One region of the Metallumcola ferriviriculae genome, then DNA from elsewhere that is predicted to be linked to it. Evidence: riboswitches for the same ligand, from Rfam matches in the RefSeq annotation. Region 1 holds a riboswitch; the other holds the start of a gene.
The links. A riboswitch is a leader RNA that binds a small molecule or an ion and turns the genes downstream of it on or off. The one in region 1 is predicted to bind lysine.
Positions count from the first base shown of each region.

Region 2: it holds a riboswitch for lysine, as region 1 does, so the genes downstream of both, lysA (diaminopimelate decarboxylase) here and dapB (4-hydroxy-tetrahydrodipicolinate reductase) in region 1, are expected to answer to the same signal.

Region 1 covers NZ_CP121694.1:2,178,391-2,182,816, forward strand. The annotation lists gene dut (dUTP diphosphatase) at 27-476, shown strand; gene MFMK1_RS10895 (hypothetical protein) at 591-926, shown strand; gene MFMK1_RS10900 (YlmC/YmxH family sporulation protein) at 936-1,205, shown strand; lysine riboswitch at 1,270-1,457, shown strand; gene dapB (4-hydroxy-tetrahydrodipicolinate reductase) at 1,673-2,461, shown strand; gene dpsA (dipicolinate synthase subunit DpsA) at 2,553-3,440, shown strand; gene MFMK1_RS10915 (dipicolinate synthase subunit B) at 3,461-4,048, shown strand; gene MFMK1_RS10920 (aspartate-semialdehyde dehydrogenase) at 4,155-4,426, shown strand, end outside.
Region 2 covers NZ_CP121694.1:2,934,729-2,939,154, reverse strand. The annotation lists gene MFMK1_RS14480 (HAD family hydrolase) at 1-224, opposite strand, end outside; gene cobC (alpha-ribazole phosphatase) at 455-1,066, shown strand; lysine riboswitch at 1,189-1,374, shown strand; gene lysA (diaminopimelate decarboxylase) at 1,509-2,852, shown strand; gene glnH (glutamine ABC transporter substrate-binding protein GlnH) at 3,036-3,833, shown strand; gene MFMK1_RS14460 (amino acid ABC transporter permease) at 3,989-4,426, shown strand, end outside.

The DNA of each region.
Region 1 (4,426 bases):
ATCAGATAATAGGAGATGTTTTACTAATGTCTATTACTCTGCCTGTTTACCGATTGTCGCATGGACAGGGGTTACCGCTGCCGGAGTATATGACCGCTGATTCGGCGGGAATGGATATTCACGCGGCCTGCGACGATAAAATCACTATTAATCCCCAAGATATCATCTTAATGCCCACCGGTATTGTCATTATGCTTCCCCATGGATATGAGGCCCAAGTGCGTCCTCGTAGCGGCTTGGCCCTAAAGAAGGGTATAACCCTTGTTAATTCACCGGGTACCATCGATGCGGACTATCGAGGAGAAGTGAAATTAATTATGACAAACTTAAGTAAAACACCGGCGGTAATTAAAAGGGGCCAGAGAGTGGCCCAGTTAGTAGTTTGCCCCATTACAAAAGTAAAACCGGTGGAAGTATCGTCAGTTGACTGCGACACAAAAAGAGGGAATGGTGGTTTTGGGCATACAGGTGTTTAAGCGGTGATTCTGCACTTATAAATAGCTAAAATAGAAACATATAAATAATCCCTGTGCAAAGTTTGGTATACCTTGACCCGTCCAATCATAATAATAGATTGGGAGGAGATAGATTTGCTAGCGGGGATTATTTTTTTATCCATTTTATCGATTTTAACTCTTCTTGCTGCAAGGGAAAAGCAGCGATTGCGTAATTTAATTAGTCGCAATCTATCGGATGATACCATAGATTCCCCTTTTTCCAAAGCTTTAACTGATTTGGTAGGCATTGCCGGGGGGATTTATTTATCTTTAATTATGCTGATTACGTTTCTAGGCATACATATTCCTGAAAAGGTCGCACTATTTGGCATTGATATTGATCCTATTGCTGTAGTTGCAGTACTAATGACACTGCTTCAACCATTAGCATTACGTTTATGGTATTACCAAAAGCTATCGGGAAAGTGAGGGGTTACTATGCTTTTAAGTGAATTGGTGGGTAAGGAGATTGTAAACATTTATAATGGTGTCAGGCTGGGGGTAGTAGGTGAATCGGATCTGGTAATAGATGACCACAGTGGCGAAATTGAATCGATCATTCTTCCCAGCAAAGGTAATATGATTAATTTTTGGACAGAAAAATCTCAGCTGATCATTCCCTGGCATGCTGTAAAGAAAATTGGCAGTCAGGTAATCATTGTGGAGTTAGATGACTCTCATGGAGTAATGCATCGCTATTCTGTTTAATTGACAATAATTACTTATTATGTTAACATATAAAAAATTCTATATATGTACCTCATCTCTTTCGGGGTGAGGTAGAGGAGCGGTGAGTCATCAGTAATCCAGGTTAGCGGAGGGTTACCATGAACTTGGATGAAAGGGGCCATCGCCGAAGTCTCTATTGGGTGACCCCCCAATGGGGCTGGGGTTATGCCGAACAGGTATAACACTGTCACCAACGGATATCCCGACCGGTGGTGGAGAACTATCTCGCGAAGGGGAAGAGAGGGGTGAAACTATGTAGTTTTACTGCTGGGGATTCCTTCAGCAGTTTTTTTGTATCTGTCAGACGCCATGCCGCCGGGCACTGAAAATTTATAATTTCGGGGTAGAAATCACTTGTACACGTATGAGTAAAAATTAAGTTCTTTTATATTTTGTTCTGGCAGGATCGATGGTTTTCTATGAGAGAGAGATTGAGAAAGGGGGTAATGAAAATTACTAAAGTTGTACTCACTGGGGCTAACGGCCAAATGGGGCAGGCAATGCTAAAGGTATTGGATAATGAATCTGACATCGAGGTTGTGGGCGCAGTGGACGTTAACGGCGGAATGCCTCTTAATAAAGTATTAGGTAATGATAATCCCTTAAAAGTTGAAGTTAGCTTAGCTGAGGTCCTAGCAAATACCCAGCCCGATGTTTTAGTGGATTTCACTAACGCAAGGGCGGCAGTGGAAAATGCATCTGAGGCTCTGAAAAGGGGTGTGCGCCCTGTAATTGGGTCGACTGGTTTAAATACAGAGCAGGTGTCTCTATTACATAGCTTATGCGAAGAAAATCGCTGCGGCGCACTTGTGGCACCAAATTTTGCTTTAGGAGCTATTTTAATGATGCGCTTTGCTGTAGAATGCAGTAAGTATTTTCCTGACTGTGAAATAGTTGAACTTCATCATGATAAAAAAATAGATGCTCCATCGGGTACTGCAGCAGCAACGGCTAGAATGATAAGTGAATCCCGTACTGCAGCCAACTCACCGGTTGAGCATCGTGAGAAAACATTAGGTGTGCGTGGTGGAGAAATATTTGGTGTTCCAGTTCATAGCATCCGGCTGCCCGGCTTAGTTGCTCACCAAGAAGTGATTTTCGGCGGAGAAGGTGAGACGCTGACCATTAGACACGATTCGCTGAACAGAAGTTCGTTTGGCGCGGGCCTAGTGTTAGCGGTAAGGAAAGTTTTAAATCTTGATAGGATGGTGATTGGACTAGAAAATTTATTATAACACCTCACAATCAAATAAGTGACAAGCACCAAAGCCATGGCAAGACATATAGTGATACTACATTACCAATGGAACAATGGGAGGGAAGATAGTGTCTCACATTCTTGCGGGCAAATCCATCGTAGTATTAGGTGGAGACCGGCGTCAGCTGTTTCTGATGGAGAATTTGGTTCGAAAAGGAATAATGGTTACAGCTGTAGGTTTTTCCAAGGAATTGTTGCCGAAGGGGGTAGACTTTTCAACGGAAATAAACTCTGTCTTGGAACACGCCTCCGCTATCATACTACCGATGCCGGGAATTGATAATCATGGTCAGATCAAAGTAGCCTTCAGCGAGAAACCACTTCGTTTAACTCATGAAAATCTTCGAAACATCCCAAAGAATGTTCCTGTCTTAGTGGGAGCAGCTAACGAGCAGCTAAAACAATGGTCAAAGGATTATGGATTTAAGCTGATTGAAATTGCTAATGATGATCAGTTGGCAATATTAAATTCTATTCCAACTGCTGAAGGTGCCCTAGCATTGGCTATGAACGAATCGCCGATAACTTTGCATGGCAGTTTCGTAATAATATTTGGGTTTGGCAGGGTTGGTGTTACTTTGGCTCGGTTGTCAAAGTCAATGGGAGCAGATACATGGGTAGCGGCGCGAAAACCATCGGCTTTGGCAAGAGCTAGCGAAATGGGTTGCGGCCAAATTCTAATGGCGGAGATGGACACTATTCTTTCTCGGGCAGATTTTATATTTAACACGGTTCCTCAGTTAGTGTTAGGGCAAAAGGCAATAGACTATTTGCCACCTTCCGCCGTAATAATTGATTTAGCCAGTGCTCCTGGTGGCGTCGATTTTCAATATGCCCAGGAGGTAGGAATCAAAGCTCTTCTTGTACCTGGCCTGCCTGGTAAGGTTGCTCCCAAGACTGCTGGTGAAATGCTGGCTCGTGTTATCCCCAGAATTCTTTCCGAAACTCTCCCATAAACTTTGGAGGTGCTTGTCACATGACCTTAAAAGGGAAAAACGTAGGTTTTGCATTTACAGGTTCACACTGTACCATGGATAAAGTTATGCCATATTTGAAAGGCATTGTAATTGAAGGCGCTGAGGTATTTCCAATATTTTCAACAGCGGTTTGTCAAACTGATACCCGTTTTGGTGATGCAAAGAAATGGCTTGCTCAAGTCGAGTCAATCACCGGCAGAACGCCGATTAGTACTATAGTGGAGGCCGAACCCATCGGTCCGCAAGGGTTTTTAGACGTGATGGTAATTGCTCCCTGCACCGGTAATACTTTGGCTAAATTAACCAACGGCATTACTGACGGAGCTGTATTGATGGCTGCCAAAGCGCACTTGAGAAATAAAAAGCCATTGGTTCTGGCAATCTCAACTAATGACGGGTTAGGTTTTAATGCTAAAAATATAGGTATCGCTATCAATACGGCCCATATCTATTTAGTTCCTTTTGGTCAGGATAACCCTGAGGAAAAAAGCAATTCCCTAGTAGCCATGATGCAGCATTTGCCCGAAACTATCGAACAGGCTTTATCAGGGAAACAAATTCAACCTATGCTAATTCAGTATAAATAATTGGAACGAACTTGCGGTAACTGTAAACGACGGTTCTTGTTCCATATCATGTAATAGGGTACACTTTAATTAATAATATCCTAGAACTGTAAAGGGGGATGTAACATTGAAACAATACAATGTCGCAATCGTTGGTACAGGTGCTGTCGGCCAGGCATTGATGGATGTCTTATCAGAACGGCGTTTTCCTATTGGTAAACTGAAACTGCTGGCTACCAGTCGTTCTGCTGGTAAGCAAGTGAAATTTAATAATGAAATTCTAACAATTGAGGAAACAAAGCCTGATTCTTTCCAAGGAGTAGATATTGCGCTTTTTGCCGGCGGATCGGCAAGTAAGGAATTTGCTCAGGATGCTGTTAAGGCCGGTGCTATAGTAAT
Region 2 (4,426 bases), 760 kb from region 1:
GGCAGACCAATCAGCCGCATGACATCATCGTTACCCCAGTTTAAACCCATTTCCTTGAAAACTTTAGCATACGTTTGTTTGATCAGCGGCAGTGAGTTTGTCACTGTACCATCCAAATCAAAAAGAATTGTTGTTAACATATTTTCTTCACCTCTTAGTTGGCATACTTGTTTGATTAAAGCATTATATACTAGTTTCTCCCATATCAATATTTTTTCCTTCATGACTACCCCCAAAAAGGTTTTTCCCTCTGCAAGTTGGCAAATAAAACAAGGAATTATTATGATGAATTAGAATAACAAATAAAAGGTAAAAGTAATCTTAGCAGCTCATGATAACCGAATTACTTTAATGAGGAAGCCCGTGCCTTAAAGCTGTGAGTTGGACGCCCCAGTAATACTTACCGCTATATGCTTAAACTATTAGGAATTTAAAACGCTAAAGGAGAAGGATTATGCTTGAAATGTATTTAGTCCGTCATGGCGAAACATTGTGGAATCAGGACCATAAATATCAGGGACACCAGGATGTACCCTTAAGTGAAGTGGGCCGAAGACAGGCGAAAGAATTGGCACACTGGCTTAAAGAAGTGCGATATACCGCCATCTATGCCAGTGATTTATCTCGGGCCTATGATACCGCTGCTGCAGTTGCGGATAGTAGAGCGATTAAAGTAACGGCAGATAGACGACTGAGGGAAATCAATTTCGGTACATGGGAAGGCCGTACCTTTAAAGAGATTAATAAGATTTTCCCTGACATAGTCAAGCAGTGGATGGAAAACCCGGCGGAAGTAAACCTGCCTGAGGGAGAAAGCTTTGCCCTGGTTAAGAAACGGGCCTATCAGGCGGTGAAGGATATTGTAGCAAAGAATGAATATGCCGGTAAAGTGGCAGTCTTCTCCCACGGTGCTACTATCCGTACCATTCTTTGCTCCGTATTGGATTTGCCTCTTAAAGCCATGTGGCAGATTGAGCAGGGGAATACAGCAGTGAACATTATCAAATTTCCAAAAAACCATCCACCCATAATATCGCTGCTTAACAGCACATGCCATCTGCAATAACTTGACAAAATGGTGTCAGGCACCATTTTGTCAAGTTATTGCTAGCCTGGAAATTAGTTGACATAACGTGGTGTCTGTGTTAATATATTTTAAAAGAATATTAATGCCTCATCTCTTGATGGAGGTGAGGTAGAGGCGCGAATTAGCCATTACTACTATGAGTGAGGAGGGCACCTGTGATCTCATAGGAAAGGGGCATTCGCCGAAGTCCAAAAACCGCTGCTGTTTTTGGGCTGGGTCTACGCTTAATAGGTGTAGGACTGTCACTGGTAGCTGCCCTGGCTGTCCGGTGGAGAACTATCTCGCTTACCTGGGAAAGAGATGGGTGTTTCTATGTGCGCCATAATACGGCGGTGAGGAATGCTCACTGTCGTTTTTTGTTTTTTTAGAGATAATATTACATAGAGTATTGGTAAAATCATCAAAAAAGGAGAGGAACCAAATGAAATTTCATGGCACTATGAAGATTAATGACCTAGGACATCTGGAAGTGGGCGGCTGCGATACCGTAGACTTAGCCAAACGGTATGGCACACCCTTATATATTTTTGATGAGACGAAAATGCGGGCAACCTGCAGAGAATATTATAACGCTTTTACCGAAAAGTATCATAATGCCCAGGTTCTTTATGCCAGCAAGGCATTTTTAACTACGGCAGTCTGTCGTATTATTGAGGAAGAGGGTCTGGGTCTTGATGTGGTCTCCGGCGGTGAATTATATACAGCTCTTAAGGCCGGCTTTCCGATGGACAGAGTTTACTTCCATGGTAATAATAAGACGCCTGAAGAGCTGCGCATGGCTTTGGATAATGAAGTGGGCCGGATAGTGGTGGATAATTTTTATGAGTTGGAGATTTTGGATGCTTTGGCTCGGGAACGTCACTGCGTGCCGGAAGTACTACTGCGTATTACACCAGGTGTGGAAGCGCATACTCATGATTATATTAGGACCGGACAGATTGATTCTAAATTTGGTTTTACTTTACCCAACGGGCAGGCCTTGGAAGCGGTGAAAGCAGTCAAGGAAAAGCATGTTTCTTTTCGGGGAGTACACTGTCATATTGGTTCGCAAATATTTGAGATGGAATCCTATGTGCATGCAGTTGATGTAATGGTACAGTTTGTTGCTGACATTAAGCGGGAAACAGGATTAGCTGTTGAGGAACTTAATTTGGGCGGCGGCTTTGGTATTTATTATTCTGATGGTGACCAACCGGCAGCTGTTGAAGAATATGCCGACATGGTTATGGCTCGGGTGAAAGAGAAAACTGAGGAGTTTGAGCTATTATCCCCCCGGGTGTTGGTAGAACCTGGCCGGTCTATTGCCGGTCCTGCCGGCAGCACACTTTACACCATCGGCTCAGTCAAGGAAATACCCGGTGTTCGTAAGTATGTGGCTGTGGATGGCGGTATGACGGATAACATTCGCCCGGCTCTTTACCAGGCTAAGTACGAGGTTATCTTAGCCAATAAAGCTGATAGAGAATTGGAGCAAACAGTTTCGATTACCGGCAAATGCTGCGAATCCGGTGATATGCTTGCTTGGGACGTAGAACTGCCCCAAACTGAGGCCGGCGATCTCATGCTGATGCCCTGTACCGGCGCTTACGGCTATAGTATGGCCAATAATTATAACCGTCTTACCAAACCGGGGGCGGTATTGGTTAAAGACGGGCAGGCGGAATTAATAATTAAGGCCGAGACTTATCAGGACTTAATTCGTAACGATGTGATGCCGGAAAGATTGGCAAAAAAGAAAGAAGTTTGTCTTCAGTCTATTGGTTAGCAGACGGGCCTATACGGCCCTTTTAAGTTTTCTAGAAATTTTTTCAGTCGATTTTTAGAAAAAATCTGGACTGTATACAGTATTTATGATAATATACCTTCATTTACTTTTGTCATAGCATCGTGTATAATATAATATGATTATGATGTGGAGAGGCAGACAAATTTATGGAGGAGGAAGAATATGCGTAAGAGTAAGATATTGGTATTGTCAATTGTATTATTGTTGGGGGTTGGCCTTTTAGCCGGTTGCACAGGAGACGACGGTGGACAGGCAGGGGAACAACCGAAAGATAAGGCAGAAAAACTAGTTGTTGGTGTTGATACAAGCTTTGTACCTTTTGAATTCCGTAATGAAGAAACAGGTAATTATGAAGGTTTTGACATTGATATGTGGGCCGAAATTGCCAAGCGTTTGGAAGTAGACTATGAGTTAAGCCCCATGGATTTCAACGCTTTAATACCGTCTCTGCAGACGGATAAAATTGATGCAGCTATTGCGGGTATGACCATTAAGCCCGAACGTAGAGAGAAAGTTGACTTTTCCATGCCTTACTATGATTCCGGATTATTAATCATGGTTAGAGCCGATAATTCTGATATTCAGGGTAAAGAAGACCTAAAGGGTAAAGTGGTAGGAACAAAAACCGGTGCTACCAGCTATGATTTCGTAGCAAGTATTGACGGCGTGAAGAAAAACACTCCTTTCCCGAATATCACAGATGCTTACATGGCTTTAAGAAACGGTAATGTAGACGCTGCTGTCCATGATGCACCTAACGTGAAATATTATATTAAGACTGCTGGTGACGGCGAAGTTAAAACCGTTGGCAAATTAATGGAAGGTCAGTCCTACGGTATTGCTTTTCCTAAAGGCAGCGAATTAACTGCTCAGGTTGACGAAGCACTTCAGGCAATGAAAGATGACGGCACTTACAACGACATTTATGAAAAATGGTTCGGTAAACAACCGGAGAAATAGGTTTTATTAGTGTTTAAGGACCTTGCTATGATATGTGGATGATAAATTTATTCACGGATAAGTTGTTGGTTCTAACTGCAGTATAGAGCGTAACCCAGTGTTACGCTCTAACATTTATATGAGTAAAAGTGGTAAATATCCCCAGAGGTGATTTAATGGATTTGCAATTCAAGTATGTCGCTCAGGCCCTTCCGTTTTTATTAGCTGGAATGAAGCTTACTATTATTTTTACAGTGGGCGGCCTGGCTATAGGTTTTTTTCTAGGTGCTATTGTGGGCCTAGGCCGTACTGCCAAGAATAAATACGCCTTTTCGGCGGCAACAGTTTATGTAGAGGTAATTCGGGGCACGCCGATTCTGGTGCAAGCAATCTGGATTTATTATGCCATGCCGCAGTTATTGGGGCTAAATCTTGACATATTACCGGCCGGAATAACTGCGATTGCCATTAATTCCGGGGCCTACATTGCCGAGGTAGTGCGGGGTGCTATTGAGGGTGTGCCTAAAGGACAAAGAGAGGCGGGCAGGTCCCTGGGGCTTAACCATTACCACACTTTGTATCATATTATCTGGCCCCAAGCGTTTCGTCGCATG